Regions from separate parts of the Anaerocolumna chitinilytica genome, predicted to be linked through region 1. Evidence: riboswitches for the same ligand, from Rfam matches in the RefSeq annotation. Region 1 holds a riboswitch; the other holds the start of a gene.
What was found. Region 1 has a riboswitch for cobalamin ahead of bsdcttw_RS11250 (cobyric acid synthase). Riboswitches for the same ligand answer to the same signal wherever they lie in the genome.

Region 1 (12,159 bases):
CGGCTTTCCAAGCAATAAAGATTGACAGCAGCAGCGCCTTGGCGTGTGGCGGTACGAGCTACATCTATGGCAACATTTCCGCCGCCGATAACGACAACATTACCGGAGAGCTCGGCTTTTCTTCCCAGGTTGACATCCCGTAGGAAATCAACACCGGTGATAACACCTTCTGCATCTTCGCCTTCAACACCTAGATTTCTTCCGCCTTGTGCGCCGATAGCAAGATAGAAAGCTTCATAGCCTTCTTTACGAAGCCCATTAAGTGTGATATCTTTCCCTACTTCTACTCCGGTCTTAAAGCTCACACCCATTTCCCGAAGAACATTAATCTCTGCATTCAGTACTTCTTTTTCCAGGCGGAAAGCGGGGATACCAAGGGTTAGCATACCGCCAAGCTTCTCCTCCTTTTCAAATACGGTAACCTGATACCCATCGATGGCAAGATAATAAGCACAGGAAAGACCGGCAGGACCGGAACCGATAACAGCGATTTTATTGCCAAGGTTATAGCGCATAGGAGGAATATAGCGTATAGAACCATCCAACTCTTTGTCAGCAATGAATTTTTTGATTTCATCGATGGATACCGGTTCATCGATATCACCGCGGGTACATTCACTTTCACAGCCATGAGGACAGATACGACCGCAGACAGCTGGAAAAGGATTTTCTTTCTTAATGAGTTCCAGGGCTTCATGATAGCGGCCTTGAGCAGCTAGCTTTATGTATCCTTGTACGGAGATATGGGCAGGACAGGCAGTCTTACAGGGAGAAGTACCTTCCTCTGATACATCCTTACGGTTTTCACGATAATCTACATTCCATTTACGTTCACTCCAGATATGATCACGGGCAGTGGGTTCAACCTTTACGGTAACCGGTGTTTTGGAGCAAAGTTTCTGTCCAAGGGTAAGTGCGTTAGAAGGGCAGTTCTCCACACATTGTCCGCAGGCTACGCAGTTTTCTTTCTGTACCTTCGCCGTAAAGTTAGAACGGATGGCATCAGGAGTATTAAATAATGTTGCAAGGCGCAGGGAGAAACAGGAACAGCTACAGCAGTTACAGATAGCAGCTGATTCTCCAAGGCCATCGGTATGAGGCATTTCATGCATCAGACCATTATTTTCTGCAAATTTTATTATTTCTTTTGCTTCTTCTCTGGTAATCTGGCGGCCTCTGCCGGTTTTGATATAATACTCGGCTCCTTCGCCCATTTGAATACAGATATCTTTTTCAAGATGTCCGCAGCCTTCGTCTAAAACACGGCGGGACTGACGGCAGGAACAATCGGATACAGTAAAAGTATCATATTTGTCTAAGTAATAGGATAGCCTTTCCCATGGCTGTGTGCCGGGAAGATCCTTTATTGCTTCTTCTACAGGAATAACACGCATCATTGCCATACCTTGGGGGAATTTTGCAGCCATAGGCGCAAGACGTATTCTGGTATATTCTTCAAAAGCTTTACCGATTTCAGGATGAGCTGCTAACTGCTCACGGTTATTAACCATCATTTCTAACATACCAGGTGCAAAGATATTTACAAAATAGCGCTCTTTTCCATCTTCTTTGTCCTTCCATACCTTAGCGACACCGGTATAGGTAAGCTGGTCCAGAATAGCCTGTGTTTCTTTTCTGTTCTTTCCGGAACGGTTTAACACATATTCAAAGGTACGGGGTTTACGAAGGCCGATAATCATGGCAATATCAGCCATTTCATCGGTAACGACGCAATTAAGGGAATAGTATTCCGGGGTATTTTCATCGATTTTGTTCATCGCACCGGCAATACCGCCTACCATTTTTGCCAGCTTTACGATTTTAGGTCTTAATTCACTCATAGATTCCTTTCCTGCGCTGCCTTAGCGCAATTCAAGCTTCCGTTTGATTATTCGTTCCAGGTAGTTACCTGATTGTAAAGCCAAGCCGTCCAGTCTTCTAGGCCTTCGCCTTTTATGGCACTGATAGGAATGATTTTAGCATTTGGATTACGAAGCTTGATATTAGCAATACATTTCTCCATATCAAAGTTAAAATAAGGCATAACATCTACTTTATTAATTAATACTACATCACAGATGGAAAACATCAGCGGATATTTTAGCGGCTTATCATCCCCCTCTGGGACGGAGAGAATCATTGCATTTTTTACTGCACCGGTATCAAATTCAGCAGGACAGACAAGATTTCCTACATTTTCAAGAATCACAAGATCAAGTCCTTCTGTATCAAGTCCCTCCAGGCCCTGACGAGTCATTTCTGCATCCAGATGGCACATGCCTCCGGTATGCAGCTGTATGGCCTTCGCACCTGTTTCCTGTATCGTACGGGCATCTACATCGGAGTCGATATCTGCTTCCATAACACCGATATGAAATTTATCTTTTAATGCATTGATTGTGCGGGTAAGAGTAGTTGTCTTGCCGGCACCTGGACTGGACATAAGATTCAAAAGAAAAACCTTCTTTTCTTTTAATTCCTCTCGAAGCTTATCTGCCTGTAGGTTGTTGTCTGCAAAGACGCTCGTCTTTATCTCAAGAACTTTAAATTCTTCCATGTGTCACGCTCCTTTCCTTTTTATGAAATTAATTTGATTAGCATAAACATTGGTGTTTTGCACAACCATTTTGTAAGAGATTGTGCTTATAAAGCTGATATGTAACTTACTTATACGGCTATGGGAATTACCGTTCTTATAATAAGCTGCTTAACTGCCTTGCTGCTCATTTTATAAAAATATACCTCTGGTCCAGCCAAGAGATGTCTGTATATTTTTTAACAATATTATTATAAGGTATTAATGGAATACTAGCAATCATGCAAAAAAAAATTGTCATTATTACATATTTGTTTGTTGGATTTTGGTAAGATTGTATGATAAAATAGTATTGGCTCGTGGTGTGACCAGGGCCAGAAAGTGAGCATATATGGAATTTCAAAAACTCAATGCCTTAAGCCTGAAAGAGATGTTTATCTGCGAAATCCGAAATATGATCTTATCAGGGCAGCTTCCTGCTCAGAGTAAGCTGCCGCCTGAAAGAGAGCTTGCCAGGCAGATGCAGGTTAGCCGGGCGGTGGTAAACAGTGGATTTGCAGAACTTGAGAAGCAGGGCTTTTTAGAGATACATCCAAGACAAGGAGTATTCGTAGCAGATTATGGTAAGAACGGGAATATCAATACTCTGAATGCAATCATGGAATACCACGGGGATACCCTAAGTTCATCCGAAATCCGTTCTATCCTGGAAGTCCGGCGGGCACTGGAGCATCTAGCGACGGATTCTGTGATAAAGAATGCTGCTAATGATGATATTCTTGGACTGGAAGCTATACTAAAGGAAGTAGAAGAAGCAAAATCCATTCAGGAGGCAGTAAGTGCAACCTTTTCCTTTCATCATAGGATGTCAGTGATCGGCGGCAATAGTATTATGCCTTTGATTTATATCTCCTTTAAGCCTGTTGTAACACAACTTTGGAAGCGATACTGCCTGCGCTATGGAAAGGATGCTCTTTATGACGGGGTGTTATGCTTGTATAAATGTCTAAAGGAGCGTGACTTTGAGGCAGCAAGAAGATGTACCGACAAAAGGATGGATGATGCTATAGAAGGCAGCCATCAGATATTTTAATATAATTATCTTGTCAGAAATGATAATATTATACTCCTGTCGGTACAACAGCGGTGTATTAATTGCTATTTGTTAATATACAATATCATCATCATTTTTAAGCTCCGGTGTATTTTTGCGATGCCGCAAACCACAGAGGATAACGATTCCGATACCTATTAAAAAAGTAAAGATAGATATAAATTGCGAGGTTGATAAGATTCCAATTTCTCCGCGTTCCAAATCACCCCTGAAGAACTCGATGATAAAGCGTCCCGCACTATAGAAAGTCAGATAAAAACCCGCAACCTGACCATGAGCTTTTGTGTGCTTTGCAATCCATATTAATATAAAGAAATTTAGAAAATCAAAGGCACTTGAAAGGGGCTGAGTCGGAATTAAACTTATGTTATTGGGGGCATATTTCGAATCGGTAAATATGATATGAAAAAAGCTGTTGGTTTTCTCACCATAACAGCAGCCTGCCAGAAGGCAGCCTAAACGTCCGAAACCTTGAGCCAAAGCGATAGAGGGCATAACCAAATCAAAATATGTAAGGAAGTTTAATTTGTGCTTTTTGGTGAATAAAAATCCGGCTAAGATTCCGAAAATGATTCCTCCGTATACCACAAAGCCTTGTGATACATCAAGCAGCAGGGAGGGGTCAGCAATTATTGCTTTTAACTGTGTGAGATAGTATAAAAGCTTCGCGCCAAGAATACCTCCGATTAGGCACCAGATAGTTAAGTTAAAAATAAGCTCATGTTGTAACCCCTGTTTCTTCCCTCTGTATTCGGCAACAGTATAGGCAGCTATGATGCCTATAGCAATCATGAGCCCATATCCGTATACCGTAACAGGTCCAATTGTAAATAATTCGTTTTTCATAATGCTTAATTTCTTATCCTTTCAATGTTTGGTGTAATCAAGATAATTGCATTCCTAATTATTGCAATTATACCAAATTTGTGAAGAGATTGGAATAAGTTTTGTATCTTAAAAGACATGTATACACATATCAGGAAGCTTATAAATGGCACCAGGCCAAAGGAATACGAAATAAATGAAAAAGTACTGGTAAAAATTAATAATTTATAATATAATTACATGAAATAAAATTTAATACATCCAAGGTGTCAGAAAAGCTTATGCTTGGTTCTGATGAAAAGGGAAACAGGTGCAAATCCTGTACGAACTCGTCACTGTGATAAGGGAGTTGCGGCAAATACGTCACTGATTTTAATCGGGAAGGCTGCCGTTAATGATGATCTTTCAGCCAGGAGACCTGCCTTGAATGAAGCTTGTACAGCCACGAGTAACTGGTTTGGAATGGAAAGATAAGTCGAACTATGTCTCGAACTATGCTTAAAGTTACCTCCATGCCCTCAGTGGCAATGGAGGTTTTTTTATGTCTAAAATAATCATGGTGCAAGGGACCATGTCCAACGCAGGGAAAAGCTTGCTGGTAGCAGGCTTGTGCAGAATCTTTAAGCAGGATGGCTACAGGGTAGCTCCTTTTAAGTCTCAAAATATGGCATTGAATTCCTACATCACCGAGGAAGGCCTGGAAATGGGACGAGCTCAGGTGATGCAGGCGGAAGCAGCAGGGATAAAACCTTCGGTGCTGATGAATCCCATTCTTTTAAAACCCACTAACGATATTGGTTCACAGGTCATTGTGAACGGAGAAGTAATCGGAAATATGAAGGCAAGAGAGTATTTTGCATATAAGAAAGAACTGATACCGGATATCATGAAGGCTTTCCATGAACTGGAAAAACAAGCGGATATTATAGTAATAGAAGGAGCTGGAAGTCCCGCAGAGATTAATCTGAAGGAAAATGATATTGTAAACATGGGTCTGGCTCAATTACTGAATGCTCCGGTATTACTGGTTGGGGATATCGACAGGGGAGGTGTTTTTGCCCAGCTTCTTGGAACCTTAATGCTATTAGAGAAAGAAGAAAAGGGAAGGGTTAAAGGGCTTATTATTAATAAATTCCGAGGTGATAAAACCATTCTTGATCCGGGAATTACCATGCTTGAAGATAGGGGACATGTCCCGGTCGTGGGTGTTGTTCCGTATATAAATATTTCTTTAGAGGAAGAAGACAGTCTCACCAGCCGGTTCGACAGGAGAGAAGAGGCACAGATAGATATTGCTGTTATTCGTTTCCCTAGAATATCAAACTTTACAGACTTCTTTGTCTTTGAACAGATTGAAGGTGTATCTGTAAGATATGTGGATTCGGTAAGGGATTTACATTATCCCGATATGATAATCCTTCCCGGCAGTAAAAACACCATGGGAGATTTGAAATGGATGAGACAGAATGGTCTGGAAGCTGCGGTAAAGAAACGTCAGGGAGATTGTATTATCTTTGGTATATGCGGTGGCTTTCAGATGATGGGAAGCAGGATTTTGGACCCATATGGCGTGGAAGAGGGAGGAGAAGTCGGAGGAATGAGCTTTTTCTCTATGGAAACGGTACTGGAGAAAGAAAAGGTTCGTACTCAGGTGTATGGAACCTTCCAAGATACTACCGGAAGGTTATCGGTACTTAACGGATTAGAACTGGAAGGTTATGAGATACATATGGGAAGAAGTACGGTAAATGAACTAACCCATACACCATTATGCAGCCTTTCAAACCGGTTGAACGGAGAGGAGAAGGCTGACGGGGTATCAGTGGAAGATGTTTATGGCACCTACGTCCATGGAATATTTGACAAGGGAGAAATTGCTCTAAGGGTTGTGAAAGAACTTGCAGCCAGAAAAGGCCTGTCAATAGAGGAAGGGTTTATGATGGATTATGGTACTTTTAAGGAGACACAGTATGATAAGTTAGCAGATACCTTAAGAGAATATCTGGATATAGATGCAATTTATCATATAATGAATGATTAAACATAGGACAGGTGAGTTGGTTAGCTGCTTAAAGTAATAATTATTGCTGGGAGTTATTGGATTTGGATAAGCAAGGGGATAAAGTCCAGATCCAGAAAGAGTATGAAGAAAGAAATAACTAAATTAAAACGAGTGAGGTTAATTATGACAAAGGAAGAATTAAAAAAATTAGTAATAGACAGCCCAAGTAAGGAATTCTACAAGAAAGTTAAGGAGAACTGGGATGGAATTGCAAAGCCTCTTAACGGTCTGGGACAATTTGAAACAATGATAGCACAGATAGGAGCCATAACGGAGACAGACAAGATAGATATTTCAAAAAGAGCGGTCATTGTTATGTGCGCTGACAATGGAATTGTTGAGGAAAAGATAAGCAGCTTCGGATATGAGATGACAGCAATTATCGCGGAGGAACTGGCCAGAGGCACCACTTCGGTGAGCAGAATGGCATTAAGGGCAGGAGCTGATGTAATACCTGTAAATATTGGAACTCATCAAGAAGAGGAGATAAAAGGGCTTATACAAAGAAAAGTCGCAGCTGGAACTAAGAATTTTTACCTGGAACCTGCAATGTCAGAGGAAGAAGTATTAGAGGCAATCACAGTCGGAGTTGACATGGTGAAAGAGTGCAAGGAAAGGGGATTTAGTATTTTAGCTACAGGAGAGCTGGGTATGGGAAATACGACTACCAGCAGTGCTATGGCTGCTGCGCTGTTAGGCCTTGGAGCAGAGGAAGTTACCGGTATGGGAGCCGGTCTTAGTAAGGAAGGCTTAGCCCGTAAGTATGAGATAATCAAAGGAGCATTGGAAAAATACCAGCTGAGAAAAGATGAACCCTTAAGAATTCTTGGCTCTGTAGGCGGACTTGATCTGGCAGGGCTTGCCGGAGTTTTTATTGGAGGGGCACTTTATCATATCCCGGTTATAATTGACGGTGTAATTAGCGCAGCAGCAGCTTTGACAGCAGAGCGGTTGGTTCCGGGTGTAAAAGAATATATGCTGCCCTCACATTTAAGTAAAGAACCTGCGGCAAAGCTGCTGCTTGCGGAGCTTGGTCTTTCTCCTGTTATAGATGCTTCCTTAGCACTTGGTGAAGGGACGGGAGCGGTACTTTTATTTCCCATGCTGGATACGATACTATCTGTTTATGAAGGAAGTTCAACCTTTCAAGATATCAATTACAGTTTATGATGATTCTTATTATTGGAGGAAGCGGCAGCGGGAAATCAGCTTATGCCGAGAAGGCAGCGGTGACACTGGCTGCAAACAACAGGTTATATTATCTTGCAACAATGCAGGTTTTTGGGGAAGAAGGCAGAACGAAGGTTAGGAGGCACCAGGTCTTGAGAGAGGGAAAGGGTTTTCTGACGATTGAACAGCCATCTAATGTCAGTCAGGCTATTGAAAAAATGAAGGCTGGCAGAAAAACAGTTCTGTTAGAGTGTATGTCGAATCTTACAGCCAATGAAATGTTTTCTCCCCGTGGAATTTGTAAACCCAATGAGGTATGTAATAAAATTCAAAATGACATAAATCTGCTGAAGAAACATACAAAGAATCTCGTAATTGTGACCAATAATGTATTTGAAGATGGAGTTCAATACGATTCTGCAACAATGGATTATCTGGAAGCACTGGGGAAAATAAATGAGATGCTGATGTCAGCAGCAGATACTGTAATAGAAGTGGTAGTTGGTATCCCTGTAATTATGAAAGGAAATCTGACTGGTTAAGGAGAGGTTATGTCGGTTATCAAATCATTTTTTATTTCATTTTCAATCTATTCTAAAATACCAGTTCCGCAGTTTGAATGGAAAGATAAAGACATGAAGTATGTGCTTTGCTTCTTTCCCTGGATCGGCGGAATCATTGGAGTGTTAACATATCTATGGGGTTATCTCTTTCTACATTTTCACTTTGGAACCCTCCTATTTACAATGGCAGGAACGGCTATTCCTCTTTTGGTTTCAGGCGGTTTTCATGTGGATGGTTTTATGGACACGATGGATGCACTCCGTTCTTATCAACCAAAAGAGAGAAAGCTTGAAATCTTAAAGGACCCCCATATCGGAGCTTTTTCAGTTATACAGATAGTACTTTATTATCTAATATTTATTGGTGCTTATTCAGAGCTTAATAGTTCGAAAGCCATGCTGATAATGGGAGCAGGGTTCTTCTTGTCCCGGACTATCAGCGGTATCGGAGTGGTGACTTTGCAGAATGCCAAAAAGGAAGGTCTTTTATACCTATTCTCCAGCAAAGCTCACGAGAAGGCTGTTAAGGTTACTCTATATATACAATTTATCCTATGTGCAATTTTTCTGCTCTATCAGTCTTTGGAGGCAGGATTTGCAGTTATAATAGGTGGTCTACTTACGTTTATCTATTACCGTTATCGCTGTTATAAGGAGTTCGGCGGGATAACTGGGGATACGTCTGGATATCTTGTAACCTTATGTGAGGTGATAACTGTGGTAATCATTGCGGTTTGCTGCATTACAAAGGTAATCTAGCATTTCTTTATCTTATATTTCTTCGCTTGCCACAGATATAATAGAAAGAGGCAGGTAAAAAGAGAAATAAGAAGCGAAAGGATAAAAAAATGGAATTATATATTGGAGGATGTTCTCAGGGAAAACTAAACTATGTACTTAAAAAAACAGGAATTTCTGAAGAAATGGTTTTAGATGCAGTGGAAATAACAGGAAGAAATATCAAAAGAGAAGTACTAATTATCAATCATTTTCATCTGTTAGTAAAGAATATCTTAAAAGATGGCAGAAATCCTGAAGATACCATTAAAGAATTATCTGAAGAAAATCCGGAGCTTATTATTATCTGTGATGAGGTGGGAAATGGTATCGTTCCAGTGGAAGCTGCTGAAAGAGAATATCGTGAACGATTAGGCAGGATTCTTTGCGGACTGGCAGAGAAAGCAGTTAAGGTGGAGCGGATCATATGCGGAATTGGGCAGATAATCAAATAAAACTAATATTGATACGGCATGGAGAGACACCATCCAATGGTTTAGGAAGATATCTCGGTAAGACCGAGGAGAATCTATCCAAAGCGGGGATAGAAAGGATTCTTAAGGCTAAAAGTGAAGGAAAATATCCTGCAGCAGACATTTGCTTTTCTAGTCCTATGAGACGGTGTATAGAAACTGCAAGGCTTATATATGAATGCTGTACTCCGATTCTTATTGAGGAGTGGAGAGAGATTGATTTTGGCCGCTTTGAAGGTAAAAATTATCAGGAACTCAATGGAGACAGAGAGTATCAGGCGTGGATAGACAGCAACGGAACATTGCCTTTTCCGGAGGGGGAGAGCAGAGCGGCATTCCTTGTAAGATGCCTAAATGGTATGTACCTGATGGTAGATAAACTGATAAATAGGAAAGCGGATACTCCGCTGACGGTGGCTGCAATAGTGCATGGTGGAACCATTATGTCAATACTTAGCACTTACGGAAAGGATAATTATTTTAATTATCAATGTAAGAATGCTGAGGGTTATGAATGCAACATGATATTATCCATGGACCATGGGCTACCGCAAAATATTAAGATAGATATCCTTAGGAAATTATAAAATATAGTATGTATCAGTAAATTTAGGGAGAAGAGAATGGTTTATCATATTGGAGGATTTTTTATTGGATTTGTACTGGATCTCTTAATGGGAGATCCATACTGGCTGCCCCATCCAATCAGACTTATTGGCACACTAATTTCAAAATTAGATCATGTGCTCTTAACAACAAAGGAATCGGAAAGAAATGATAAACAGGAATTCTATAAAGGAATTCTATTAACGGTACTAGTGCTGTTTATTACAGTCTTTTCCGCTTTCCTAATCTTATACCTGGCGTATTGGGTATCACCTTACCTGGGTCTTATTGTTGAAAGTATTATGACTTATCAGATTCTTGCTACAAAATGCTTAAAACAAGAAAGTATGAAGGTATACAAAAAGTTGAAGGAAAAAGACTTGTCCGGAGCAAGAAAAGCAGTATCCATGATTGTAGGAAGAGACACTGAGTGCCTTGATGAAACTGGAGTTGCAAAGGCTGCTATTGAAACGGTGGCTGAAAATACTTCTGATGGTGTTATCGCACCAATGCTATTTCTGGCAGTGGGGGGGCCTGTATTGGGATTCTTTTATAAGGCAGTTAATACGATGGATTCCATGGTGGGATATAAAAACGACCGATATCTATACTTTGGTAGAGCAGCGGCAAAATTAGACGATGCAGTAAATTTCATACCTGCCAGAGTCAGCGCTGTTTTAATGATAATTGCCAGTTATCTTGGCGGAAGAGATTATAACGGCAGAGCTGCTTGTAAGATATATAAGCGAGACAGGCGAAATCATGCGAGTCCTAATTCTGCCCATACAGAAGCCGTGTGTGCCGGGGCATTGGGAATACGCCTTGCAGGTAATGCAAGTTATTTTGGAAAAATGCATCAGAAACCTTTTATAGGTGATGCAACAAGGAATGTTGAAGAGGAAGATATAGTCAGAGCTAATTGTCTCTTATACATAACGGCAGGACTTTGTGAAGGAATCTGTCTAATCTGTTTGATAGTTATTGGCTTATTATTGTGAGAACCAGTAGCAAAAATAAGCGAAACAGAATACGGATTACATAATAATTATATCTGTTAGTCTATGGTTTAATTGAAAAAATTCAAGGAAAGATGAAAGGAACGAATATGCAGCACGGTGGTGATATCTACAGAAATAAAATTAAACTTGATTTTTCAGTTAATATAAATCCATATGGAATGCCGGATTCTGTAAGATTAGCTTTATTAAGAGCCATAGGAGATTGCGATAAGTACCCGGATATTCAGTCAATGGATCTTATAAACAGTATATCCGAGCTAACCGGAGTAGATGGCAGGTTCATATTGCCTGGAAATGGTGCCTCCGAATTATTTGCCGCCATCGTACATGGGATACAACCAAGAAGGATTGTTATACCGGTACCCTCCTTCTACGGATATGAAAAAGCCGCAGCTATGGCAGAGTCATTTAAAATTATCAATAAAGAAACAGCCATAGCTGCAGCTTTGGAAGAGCCAGTGGAAACATTAGGGAAAAGACCAGCCAAAGCTGCTATGATGGCAGAGCCGGAAGTAGTTTTCTATGAGATGAAAGAGACAGCAGCTTTCAAGCTGGACGAAGGAATCAGAGAGTATCTCACAGAGGAGACGGACCTTTTATTTCTCGCAAATCCCAATAATCCTTTGGGGAATCTGGTAGAAGGTGGATTGTTAGAGCAAATTGCGAAAGACTGCAAGGAGAAACGGATATGCCTTGTTATCGATGAATGCTTTCTGGATTTTACAGGGGAAGAAGAAAAGTATAGCTTTAAAAGGAAACTGAGGGAATATCCGGAGGTTATAGTGGTTAAAGCTTTTACAAAAATATTTGCAATACCGGGCGTAAGACTGGGATTTCTCTTATGCAGTGATGAAAACCGAAAGGGAAAGATACAAAAACACCTTCCGGAATGGAACTTATCCGTATTTGCACAGGCTGCAGGAAGGGCTGCCTGTCAAGAAATTGCATATATGAAACAGACAGTTAAGTTTGTTCAGGAAGAGCGGGATTACTTATCTGAAGAACTAAGAAAAA
Region 2 (12,159 bases), 1.4 Mb from region 1:
AGGTAACTTTCCAGACGGCAGAGCTTGGTAAGGTAGATGAAGGCGGCGGCGGTACCATAGCATATATCATGGCTAATTATAACATGGAAGTAATAGACAGCGGTGTTGCCGTATTAAACATGCATGCACCCTGGGAAATTACCAGCAAAGTAGACATTTATGAAACCTATAATGGTTATATTGCATTTTTAAAGGATATGTAAGAAAATAATCCTGATTTATGGCTGCACAGAGGCTGTATATAAGCGGAAAGGAGCTTTACATGGTAAGACATTTGGTATTATGGAAATACAAAGAAGGTCTGACAGAGGTAGAGAAAGATAATCTGGTATTAGAAGCAAAGTTTAAATTAGAAGCTATAAAGGAAGTAATACCCGGCATACTGTCCCTGAAAGTAATAACTAAGACACTGCCTACGGGAAGTGATAATTGCGATTTTATGTTAGATAGTACTTTTATCAATCAAGAAGCGCTGGACTTCTACCAGAACCATGAAGAACATTTAAAAGCTGCATCCTTTGTACGCAGCATTGTAGGAAGCCGTATTTGTGTGGATTATGAAGAGTAAGTTTTAATAAATCAAGTAATGAAGTAAGAAATATCAGGAGGATATCATGGCAGAGTCGATGAAGGGCTTGCACAGGAGCCACAGGTGTACCGAAGTAACAAAGGCTATGACCGGCGAGAAAGTAACGGTTATGGGATGGGTACAAAAAAGCAGAAATAAAGGTAGTATTATATTCGTCGATCTTAGAGACCGTTCAGGACTTCTTCAAATAATATTTGAAGAAGGGGAGATAAGTTCAGAGGATTTTGCAAAGGCTGAAAAGTTAAGAAGTGAATTCGTGGTTGCAGTAGAAGGAAAGGTTGAACTTCGTTCCGGCGGAGTAAATGAAAATATTCCTACAGGTGAGATAGAAGTCAGAGCTGAAAGCATTCGTGTACTTTCAGAGGCAGACACCCCTCCTTTTCCTATTGAAGAGAACAGCAAAACGAAAGAAGATTTACGTTTAAAATATCGTTACCTTGATCTTAGAAGGCCGGATCTGCAGAAAAACCTAATTATGAGAAGTAGGGTAGCAACCCTTACAAGACAGTTTCTTTCTGAAGAAGGCTTCTTAGAGATCGAAACCCCAATGCTGACTAAGAGTACCCCGGAAGGTGCCAGAGATTACCTTGTACCAAGCCGTGTACATCCTGGTAATTTTTATGCTCTGCCTCAATCACCTCAGATATTTAAGCAGCTCCTAATGTGCTCCGGTTATGACAGGTATTTTCAGATTGTAAAATGTTTCCGTGATGAAGACTTACGTGCTGACCGTCAGCCGGAATTTACACAGATAGATATGGAACTTTCCTTTGTTGATGTGGATGATGTTATTGGTGTAAATGAAAGACTTCTCCAGAGAATGTTTAAAGAGACTATCGGTATTGAAGTACCCCTTCCAATTCAGAGAATGACCTACAAGGAAGCCATGGAAAGATTCGGCTCCGATAAGCCTGATATTCGTTTTGGAATGGAATTAAAGGATGTGTCTGCAGTTGTTAAAGACTGTGGTTTCTCTGTATTTACCGATGCGATTAAAAATGGAGGTTCCGTAAGAGGAATCAACGCAGAGGGACAGGCTGAGATGCCGAGAAAGAAGATAGATGCACTGGTTCAGTTTGCTAAGGATTTTGGTGCCAAGGGTCTTGCTTATCTTGGTATTAATGCAGATGGTACCTTTAAGTCCTCTTTTGCAAAGTTTATGACAGAAGAAGAACTAAAAGTTCTTGCTGATACAATGCAGGCTAAGTCTGGTGATTTATTATTCTTCGCTGCAGACGAAGATGATGTTGTTTTTGATGTGTTAGGTAATTTAAGATTAGAGCTTGCAAGAGGCCTTGAGCTTCTGAAAAAAGACGAATATAAATTCTTATGGGTAACAGAGTTCCCTCTTTTGGAATACTCCAAGGAAGAAGGCAGATATACCGCTAAACACCATCCTTTTACCATGCCCATGGAAGAGGACTTAGACCTTCTTGATACTCATCCTGAAAAGGTCCGTGCAAAAGCATATGATATCGTATTAAACGGTACAGAAATCGGTGGCGGAAGTGTAAGAATCTATCAGAATAATGTACAGGAAAAGATGTTTGAGGTATTAGGATTTAGCAAGGAAGATGCCTATGATCGTTTTGGCTTCCTCTTAAATGCATTTAAATACGGAGTACCTCCTCATGCCGGATTGGCATATGGACTTGACCGCCTCATTATGCTTATGGCACAGGAAGATAGTATCCGAGACGTTATAGCCTTCCCGAAGGTAAAGGATGCATCCTGTCTTATGACAGAGGCTCCGAACATCGTAGAGAAAAAACAGTTAGATGAGCTGGGAATTGGTGTTGTTGAAACAGAATAAGTAAGTGCTATATAGACCAGAATTGCAGAAGCTTCATACCCCTCCGGGGAATTTGTTTGTTAAAAAACCCCGGAGAGCATGCAGCTTCTGCTTTTTAATGTAATCAGCTTATCTGTATTAATATAGCAGATATAGCAAGATGGATATGTGCACAAGTAAAATACAAGGCATAAAAATAATAAATTTTTTATGCTTGGTCTTGTGATGGAAAAAGAACATACCAAGGATTGAACCTAAGCTGCCTCCGATTACAGAGGAGAGAAAAAGTGTACTCTCCTTTATTCTCCATTGATGTTTTCTAGCCTTATATTTGTCAATTCCCATAAGCAGGAATGAGAGAATATTTACAAATATGAAATAGCTAAGCAGTAAATAAAAAAAATGCAATGTAATCCAAACCTCCTTACCGTGGTTTATTATTTTTTTTAGCGACCTTCTTTTCCAAGAAAGACAATAACTGCTTTTTTTCACAATCATTAAGTCTGCGAAAAAGTGCAAACAGCCGTTTTTCTTCCGAAGAGAGGTGTAAAATTCGGGATTTATACGGCAGCTGCGTCTCATTGACGGCAAATTTATGATAATTTGATTCTTCATGAAAAAACTCATCATACATGGGCACTGTAGTTGAATTAATAAAAATATCTATGTCAACATCATACAGTTTCGATAGTTTTAATAAGGTTCTGTAATCGGGAGTGCGTATTCCGGCCTCGTAATGAGCATACCCTTGCCTGGTCATACTTAGGTAGCCTGCTACTTTAGTCTGGGTATAACGCCTTGACGTTCTTAATTCCTTTAATTTGTCCTTAAGTAATAATTCTGACATAGTAAACTCCCCTTTTCGTTTTTGGGTATCATTGTAACAGTACAACAGGATTATTTACCGGAATCATGTAACTTTTCTAGGTTAAGTCAAATTGTATAGTTTTTTCGCCTTATTATCCCCCGCATTTAGTGAATTTGTAGTTCGATTTATAGAATTGTAATACTGCTAAAATTATATAACAATTCCATTATTATCTCAATTTAAACTTTAGTAGGAGATAATTTATGGGATAACTGTAAAGAAATTTCCAAAAAAAATGTTTGACATAAACATAATAAAGTGTTATTATAAGCTTGTTGCAGAAGATGCAATGTACTATAAATGTAGATTATTTTATTTGGAGGAATTAACATGAACAAAGGTACAGTTAAATGGTTTAACAATCAAAAAGGTTTTGGTTTCATTTCCGATGAGCAGGGTAACGATGTATTCGTACACTATTCAGGACTTAACATGGACGGCTTCAAGTCATTAGAAGAAGGACAAGAAGTTGCTTTTGATGTTGTTCAGGGAGCAAAGGGACCTCAGGCAACCAACGTAACAAAATTATAATCATCAGTTTCAGTGTACCTTTTTCTTGATATATAAATTTTAAGAATTTTATTTTTAAGAATTTTTATACAGAAAATAGCTATATTGTAATGACTAGAGTGATTAAAAGGGTTATCCTTCGGGATAACCTTTTTTTGTACCTGAAAAGACTATGAAAGGCATGGTTGGTTATCAGTATGGAGATTATTTTTCTTCCCTTTAATAAAAAGCTTGTCACTGAAAAGAGCATAAGCCTTCAAAAAGCTGCATTTGATTTAGGAATTGATACAGGTGCATTATGCGGAGGTAAGAAGACCTGCGGTAAATGCAAGGTTCTGGTAAGCAAAGGAAACAACAGAATATTCTCCGCGGAAGAAAACCTGTATTTGACAGAGGAAGAAAAAGACAGGGGAGTAAGACTTGCCTGTTGCTTCTATCCCACATCGGATACCTGTGTAATCCTTGATAATGGGTATAGTGAGAGAAATGGAGAAGAAGAAATAGTTGTAAAAAAGGATACTTTCACGAAAGGTGTCTATGGAGCAGCGATTGATATTGGCACCACGAATATAGAAGGTATGCTATATGACAGAAAGCTGGGAAATCCCCTTGTCACAAAAGGTTTATCCAATCCTCAAAAACTCTATGGCGCTGATGTAGTTTCCCGCATTACCTATGCTTTGGAAGGAAATGAACATTCTGAAAAACTGCAAGAAACAGTAAGAAAAGCAATTCAATTACTCTTAGAGGAACTAAGCCGCCAGGCGGGAATATTAATGTCTCAGATTGACAGAGTAGTATTAGCTGGAAATACTACAATGACAAATCTCTTTCTTGGGCAGTCTGTGATGGGCCTATCCAGAGCACCATTTCAAAGTGAATCCTACAGTGGAGAGTTTCTAGAGCCCCAGACGGCAGGGTTTCATATTAACCCGGAGGGACTTGTCTATGTTATGCCCGGCATAAGCGGTCATGTAGGCGGAGATGCACTGGCTTGTATCTTATCAAAGGATTTACAGAAGGAAACGAGAAAGATTCTGCTTTTGGATATCGGTACGAATGCTGAACTTATTCTATGTGACGGAGAGAAGCTGATAGCCTGTTCGGTAGCAGCCGGTCCTGCTTTTGAAGGAGGAAATATTTCCTGCGGTATGAGGGCAGAAGCTGGGGCAATTATATCAGCCGTTTATAAGGAGGAGTCCTTAGAGGTAGAGTTTATTAGGGAGGGAGATAAAATTACATCTCCAAAAGGTATATGCGGTTCCGGACTTATCGAGTGCATCTATGAGCTTTATAAGAATGGGAAGATAGACGAGACCGGTCGGCTGTTAGGCAGAGCAGGTGAGGAAAATCTCTATAGATTATGGAGAAAAGCAGGCAAGGAAGTCTCTATAACTCAAAAGGATATCAGAGAATTTCAGCTGGCGCAGGGAGCCATTGCTGCCGGAACGGCTATGTTGCTTGCAAAAGCCGGTTTAGAACCAACAGAATTGGATAAAGTATATCTTGCAGGGAATTTTGGCGGAAAGCTCTCTATAAAAAAGGCAATCGCATTAGGATTGCTGCCACCGGTACCGGAAGATAACATTGAATATATTGGAAATGGTTCCCTAAGAGGCAGTGCCAGAATCCTTATGGAAGAAATTATGCCAAGAGAAGCGGAGCAGATAAGCCAACGGATTGAGCATATAGAACTTGCACTGGAACCTGATTTTAGCGAATTATTCATAAAAGCCATGACATTTCCGGAATTAACTTAAGTTTCCGGTAAAACTGAGAGGCATAGAGCGTAAATAAAACGCTTTCTATGCCTCTAATATTTTGGTTATTAGTACTTGTTTAATGTAATAAATAGTTATATTAAAGCTGTCCATAATTTTTGGTAAGCATATTTAATACCTTATACGAAGGCCTGAATAAAAAAAGTGCTACAATAAAATTACTGATACCATGAATCAGGTCAAAGGTAATTCCACTTACCCAATAACCAAAGGCACTGGTAAGACCACCGCTTATTCCACCGCTTGCAAGGCCCAAGAAGAAGCTGATTAGGGCAAAGGAAGCTCCAAAACCTAAACCAAAAGCACCGGATGCCAATGCCCAGGTCAGGGGGTGAATTTCAAGAGGAGCATGATTCTTGCATAATAATCGAGCTATCAGATATAGAAGAAACCATATATACAAATAACCGATAAACCAGATTCCAAAGCCATAAAAAAATCCCTCCAGTAAAACAAAAACTGCTATAATATAAAGGGTCTTACGCTTTAACACACAGGTATAAACCAAAATCAGAAGTGATACCAATTCCACATTTGGAATTCCCTGTAATATATACTGCAGTGCAAAAAGGATGGAACTTAGCATGCCGATAAGGGTAATGTTCTTGATACTGATACGCATTTTAATAGCCTGTAGTTAAAGTGATTTCAAAATGGTCTCCATCTGCGATAGGAGTTGTGTCAACGCCGGTAGTAATCTGTTCTCCGCCTTTTGTAAAGCACCACCATTGCTGTTTACTGTCATCAACGGTAACACCGTCAACCGTTTTAACAAATAATCCATAATCAGATTCCTCACCTGAAATCAATTTCTTCTCTTCCAGTGCCTGTCTTAAATATTCTGCATCGGTATTAATATCAATGTTCTTGCTTGTGCCGTCACCTAAAATAACTTCTGCTACGATATGTTTAGAACCTTCTGTAGTTTCGGGCTTAAAGACATTGTATAAAATGGCCATAGCAGCAATAACAACTACAAAGATAATGACGCCGATAATCGGCTTTTTCATGGATTTCTTATTTTCCATAGTTCCCTCCTATTAATAAAATATGTGATGAAAAAGGGCATAAAAAAATCCCTTTATTAAAAAGGGGAAAGAAAGGCAAAGAAAATAATACCTCATCTTCCATCCTCCGTGGAAATATAGCGGTACAGACAATAAGCAGGTATTCTGGCTTGTGGATCATTATCAGCTATACATCTTCCCAGGCAGACACCCAGTGACTGCGCAACCCAAAAGGATTGACACACTTATAGCAGACTCCTCACATACAGCGGCGGGACCGCACAGGATTTGAACCTGTTTCCCTATTATGTCACATCATTACAATATGACAACTTACTGTCTTTAAGACTTATAAAGTATATCATTGAGAAGGAAAGCTGTCAATTCCTGTTCTGTAACTTTTAGATAAGTATAAGCATCAGAAAGATGGGATATCATAATAGCTCTTAGGCATTTAAATTACATATCCTGCATACCTATTCCAGTAACTTTTACTTGGTAAACTATGAAAGATATACTTGAACTTTTGGCAGAGATAGGCTATTCTTATAAATATAAACAGAACAGAAGGAGAAGCATTATGAGCATAAAGAAACATTCTTTTGGCAAGACTTCTGAGGGGGAAGAAGCCACTCTTTATACATTAATTAACAAAAAAGGTATGTCAGTCAGCCTGACTGATTACGGCGCTAATATAGTAAATGTAATCGTGCCTGACAAAGAGGGTAAGTATGATGATGTGGTACTCGGATATGAAACGGTAACCGGTTATGAAGGCAATAAGGCTGGCTATGGCTCTTTCATAGGACGTAACGCTAATCGTATCGGCGGAGCTTCCGCACTAATAAACGGTAAGGAATATCCCCTTGAGAAAAATGACGGAGAGAATAATCTTCACAGCGGTTCCAAGAGTTATAATAAATTTATGTATGAGACCGAAATCTTTGAGGAAGAGGATGCGGATTCTGTTGAATTCTCAAGATTAAGTCCTCATATGGAACAGGGATTTCCCGGGAATCTGGACATTAGCGTAACATATACCTTAACCGATGAAAATGAACTGGTAATTGAATATATGGCGGTTTCTGACAGGGATACCCTTTGTAATCTGACAAACCATTCCTACTTTAATCTGAACGGACATGCTTCCGGTTCCATCTTAAATCATAAAGTTATGCTGAATGCTGACAGCTTTACACCAACGGATGATAAGTTGATTCCTACCGGAGAAATCAGGAGTGTAGAAGGTACTCCTATGGATTTTCGTAAGCTGAAAACAATCGGAGCAGAAATAGATGCTGATTATGAACCTTTAAAAATAGCCGGCGGTTATGATCATAACTATGTTTTAAATATCAGCGGTACAGAGGTTGAGAAAGTAGCAGAGCTTGTAAGTGATGAAAGCGGCAGAATAATGGAAGTCTTTACGAATCTTCCGGGAATACAGCTCTATACCGGTAATTTTATAGATGGTCAGGAAGAAGGTAAGAAAAATTTTGTTTATGAGAAACGTGCAGGAGTATGTTTTGAGACACAGTTCTTTCCGGATGCCTGCCATAAACCCGAATTTTCTTCCAGCTTCTTAAAAGCTGCCAATGAATATGATTATGTAACAGTGTACAAATTCGGTTTAAAGTAAAATTCAAAAAAAGTGCTTATTCCTTTCAGAAAACAAAAGGAATAAGCACTTTTTTTAATTCTTTGTATATAATTATTTCGTACCGTATATTCTGTCACCGGCATCTCCAAGGCCAGGAAGAATATAGCCATGTTCATTTAAGCGCTCGTCAAGAGAACCGATAAAGATGTCTACATCAGGATGAGCTTCAGAGAGACGTTTTACACCTTCGGGAGCTGCAATCAGACATAGGAAATGAATTTTTGATATTCCTTTTTCTTTTAAGAGAGTAATTGCTGCAGAGGCTGAACCACCTGTAGCTAACATAGGATCAACAACAAAGATTTCTCTTTCACTTGCATCAACAGGGAGTTTACAGAAATACTCAACAGGTTCTAAGGTTTCTTCATTGCGGTAGAGGCCGATATGTCCGACTTTCGCATTGGGAATAAGATTTAAGATACCGTCTGCCATATGAAGACCGGCTCTTAAGATAGGAACGATACAGAGTTTTTTACCTTCAATTTCCTGGGCTATCGTTTTCACAAGGGGAGTTTCTATTTCAATGTCAGTAAGGGGGAGCTCTCTGGTAGCCTCATAGCAGATTAGCATTGCTACTTCCGATACCAAATCACGAAATTCCTTTGTAGAAGTGTGTTTACGCCTCATGATACCGATTTTATGCTTAATCAACGGGTGATCCATAACTATAACTTTTGACATGATTTTGCCTCCAATTTTTATATTTTCAAGGTTGTCCCATGGAGGGGCCTTGTTTGCTCTACCTGCCATTATATCAAAAAACCTAGCTTAAGAAAAGTAGAAATTTATATTTTATGGCTGGAAATTAGAACAATTAAAAGGGGAAATATGTTATGGAATATTATAGAATTTTATCGATAGACAGAGGAGAAGCCCGGTAGAGGGGGGAGGGTTACTACCAGGCTTAGTTTTATGAAAAAAATTATCTTGTTAGCGTATTAGGTGTGACATTTAAATTATTAATGCAATTGCTTTTTAGCTATTTGCTATGGTTTTATTATATCGGACATATATGTTGATAGTATGGCTGTTTTATGAACAATTTGTGAATATTGAATTTTGTGGTTTTCTCCAATTATCAGAATTTACCAAGGCTACAATCAGGGAACTTACAGATACTATTTCGTAAAAACATTCGTTTTAAAAAGAAATTTTATCAGGGAGAGGAATTATTTGTGGCTAGCATATTTCAAAAATTGATAAGCAAGGAATTCGGAGAGAATATTTATTATAAATACTTTTATGTTTGTCAGAGAAGCCTGCAGGAAAAGTTCTTTGACAGTGATGAGATCTATCAGGATATTTACAGGAGAGTTGAGAGAAAGGACAGAGGGGATTTGAAGAAGATGCAGAAGCGTCTTAACGATTCTCTGATAATAGCAGTTCGTATTATAAAAACGTATATTATATTTGTGGTGTATGTTCTGGCAGCAGTTTTATACCTGGTTACCCTTGGAATGAATCCTTATGTAACAGCAGCAGGAATAGTTCTAATCAGTCTGACTCTGCTTCAGAAGACCTATGAATATATCATTAATAAATACTGCTATATTGATGCCCAGATTGTTCTGATTTATAAGAATGTTCTGGATAAACTTCTTTTAACAGAGCAGAAGGAATCTCATTAAAAGATATTTCACAAATATAAAAGTGCTGTAGGTCTAGAAATCATTCTGGATTTACAGTATTTTTATATTAAATGAAAATGATAATATTTCTCAATACATACACTCGTAATATTTAAAATATAATTTCTGATTATTTCATAAAATGGCTTATTTATTGGGGTTCTACGAGTTTAGAGTAATAAAAAACTTCTAAATTACAATTGAATATGATTCTCATATACGATTTTCAATCACTTGACAAAGACAATCTCCTTTGATAATCTATGCGAAGTTAGAAACGACTAACTTCATAGCAACTATCGTTACATAGAGGAAAGAAGAGGAGTTAAAAGATGAAATTGAAAACTTTAAGTTCTATTTTGGTAATAGCAATGAGTTTGACTCTGACAGCATGCGCCGGCAAATCAGAAAATAACGCTGGAGCAGTCAAGGAGGCAGTAACTGCTGCTCCTACCGAAGAGACTGAACAGGCTGAACCTGGTGAAACTGGAGCTAAAGATACTGCTGAAACAGAAACACAGTATCCAATTACGATAAAGCATGCTTTTGGTGAGACTGTAATTGAAAGTAAGCCTAAGAACATAGTTACTATATCATGGTCTAATCAGGATGTTCCTTTGGCATTAGGTGTAGTACCTGTAGGTATCTCGGAAGCTAATTATGGTGTAACAGATGGCAGTGGTTTATTACCTTGGACAAAAGAAGCTTTCAAAAATCTTGGTGTTGAGAATCCTGTTTTATTTAAAGATACAGACGGTTTGGATTATGAAGCAATAAGTGATGCACAGCCTGATGTTATTCTTGCTGCTTATTCCGGTCTTACGGAAGATGAATACAACACCTTGAGTAAAATCGCACCCGTTGTGGCATATCCTACGCTTGCATGGCAGACTTACTGGCGTGATGATATTATTATGAATGCGGAAGGAATGGGAATGAAGGCAGAAGGCGAAAAACTGGTTTCCAATTTGGAGAAGCTTATAGCAGACAAGACCGCTGCCCTCCCTCAGATAGCCGGAAAAACCGCAGCTTTCTGTTATTTTACTCCTACGGATCTTAGTAAATTCTATGTTTATCTTCCAACTGATCCTCGTGCAGCTTACTTGTATGATTTAGGTATGAAGGTGCCGGATAGTGTAACAAAATTAGCAGAGACTTCTACCAGCTTTGCTCTTGAAATGAGCGCTGAAAACGCAGATCTTTTAAAAGATATTGATATTATTGTTGCATATGGTGATGATACATTATTAAAAGCTATGCAGGCAGATAAGCTTGTCGGAACTATTCCTGCAGTTCAAAGAGGCTCTGTAGTATTGATTCAGGATGGTACACCGCTTGCTGCTTCTGGTACTCCAAGCGCTCTGTCCATCCCTGCAACCATTGATGATTACTTAAAGCTCATAGGAGAGGCAGCTGATAAAGTACAATGAGAGCAAAAAAAATAATAATACTGATAAGTGTCAGTGCAGCTGTACTTGTATTATCTGTCTTAACATCCCTTGCGCTGGGTTCCAGAAGTATAGGGCTAAAAGATGTTATGGGAGCAATCTTCCAATCAGATAGTAACTCCTTTAATATGTTGGTGGCTCGTGAAAGAATTCCAAGAACGTTATTCAGTATTATCGCCGGAGCATCCCTTGGGGTCTCCGGTGCGCTGATGCAGGCAATTACAAGGAATCCAATAGCGGATCCCAGTGTATTAGGTGTAAATACCGGGGCTTCCCTGTTTGTGGTTAGCGGAATAGCCTTTTTCCATATCAGTACAGCGAATCAGTATATATGGTTTGCACTGGCAGGAGCGGCAGTTACTGCAGTTTTTGTATACCGTGTCGGTTCCCTGGGGTCCGGAGGAGCTACTCCTATTAAACTTGCGCTGGCAGGAGCGGCAACTACTGCTGCCCTTTCTTCGTTAGTAAGTGCTGTAATCCTGCCAAGAACTGAGGTTATGAATGCATTTCGATTCTGGCAGGTAGGCAGTGTAGGCGGAGCTACCTATGAAGGGATAGGGGCAGTAGCTCCTTTTCTGATTATAGGCTTATTACTAGGGATATTTTCTGCGCCGGCTCTAAACGCTCTTGCGCTGGGAGATGATGTGGCAACCGGTTTAGGTGTAAATACGGTGTTAGTAAGAGGAATCGGAGCACTGGCTGGTGTACTCTTATGTGGTGCAACGACAGCCATTGCCGGCCCTATCGGCTTTGTAGGACTTATGATACCTCATGTTATGAGGCTGCTTTGCGGCCCTAATATGCGTTATATCGTGCCTATGTCTGCTATCGGCGGAGCTGTTCTTTTAACGGTCTCTGATGTCACAGGCAGGCTTA

Region 2: another riboswitch for cobalamin. It lies ahead of bsdcttw_RS05265 (DUF4430 domain-containing protein); the one in region 1 lies ahead of bsdcttw_RS11250 (cobyric acid synthase).

What each region holds. Positions count from the first base shown of each region.
Region 1 covers NZ_AP023368.1:2,582,226-2,594,384, forward strand. Annotated here, with positions in the region: gene bsdcttw_RS11230 (FAD-dependent oxidoreductase) at 1-1,841, opposite strand, end outside; gene hypB (hydrogenase nickel incorporation protein HypB) at 1,889-2,557, opposite strand; gene bsdcttw_RS11240 (FadR/GntR family transcriptional regulator) at 2,928-3,629, shown strand; gene bsdcttw_RS11245 (prolipoprotein diacylglyceryl transferase) at 3,702-4,496, opposite strand; cobalamin riboswitch at 4,723-4,915, shown strand; gene bsdcttw_RS11250 (cobyric acid synthase) at 5,017-6,516, shown strand; gene cobT (nicotinate-nucleotide--dimethylbenzimidazole phosphoribosyltransferase) at 6,661-7,707, shown strand; gene bsdcttw_RS11260 (bifunctional adenosylcobinamide kinase/adenosylcobinamide-phosphate guanylyltransferase) at 7,704-8,249, shown strand; gene bsdcttw_RS11265 (adenosylcobinamide-GDP ribazoletransferase) at 8,259-9,029, shown strand; gene bsdcttw_RS11270 (bifunctional adenosylcobinamide kinase/adenosylcobinamide-phosphate guanylyltransferase) at 9,119-9,502, shown strand; gene bsdcttw_RS11275 (histidine phosphatase family protein) at 9,475-10,107, shown strand; gene cbiB (adenosylcobinamide-phosphate synthase CbiB) at 10,144-11,124, shown strand; gene bsdcttw_RS11285 (pyridoxal phosphate-dependent aminotransferase) at 11,217-12,159, shown strand, end outside.
Region 2 covers NZ_AP023368.1:1,210,283-1,222,441, forward strand. Annotated here, with positions in the region: gene bsdcttw_RS05225 (aminopeptidase) at 1-203, shown strand, start outside; gene bsdcttw_RS05230 (Dabb family protein) at 263-568, shown strand; gene aspS (aspartate--tRNA ligase) at 615-2,402, shown strand; gene bsdcttw_RS25300 (DUF1294 domain-containing protein) at 2,520-2,879, opposite strand; gene bsdcttw_RS05245 (helix-turn-helix domain-containing protein) at 2,806-3,228, opposite strand; gene bsdcttw_RS05250 (cold-shock protein) at 3,580-3,780, shown strand; gene bsdcttw_RS05255 (ASKHA domain-containing protein) at 3,957-5,519, shown strand; gene bsdcttw_RS05260 (hypothetical protein) at 5,620-6,162, opposite strand; gene bsdcttw_RS05265 (DUF4430 domain-containing protein) at 6,164-6,568, opposite strand; cobalamin riboswitch at 6,686-6,899, opposite strand; gene bsdcttw_RS05270 (aldose epimerase family protein) at 7,128-8,186, shown strand; gene upp (uracil phosphoribosyltransferase) at 8,259-8,888, opposite strand; gene bsdcttw_RS05280 (hypothetical protein) at 9,383-9,835, shown strand; gene bsdcttw_RS05285 (iron-siderophore ABC transporter substrate-binding protein) at 10,168-11,265, shown strand; gene bsdcttw_RS05290 (FecCD family ABC transporter permease) at 11,262-12,159, shown strand, end outside.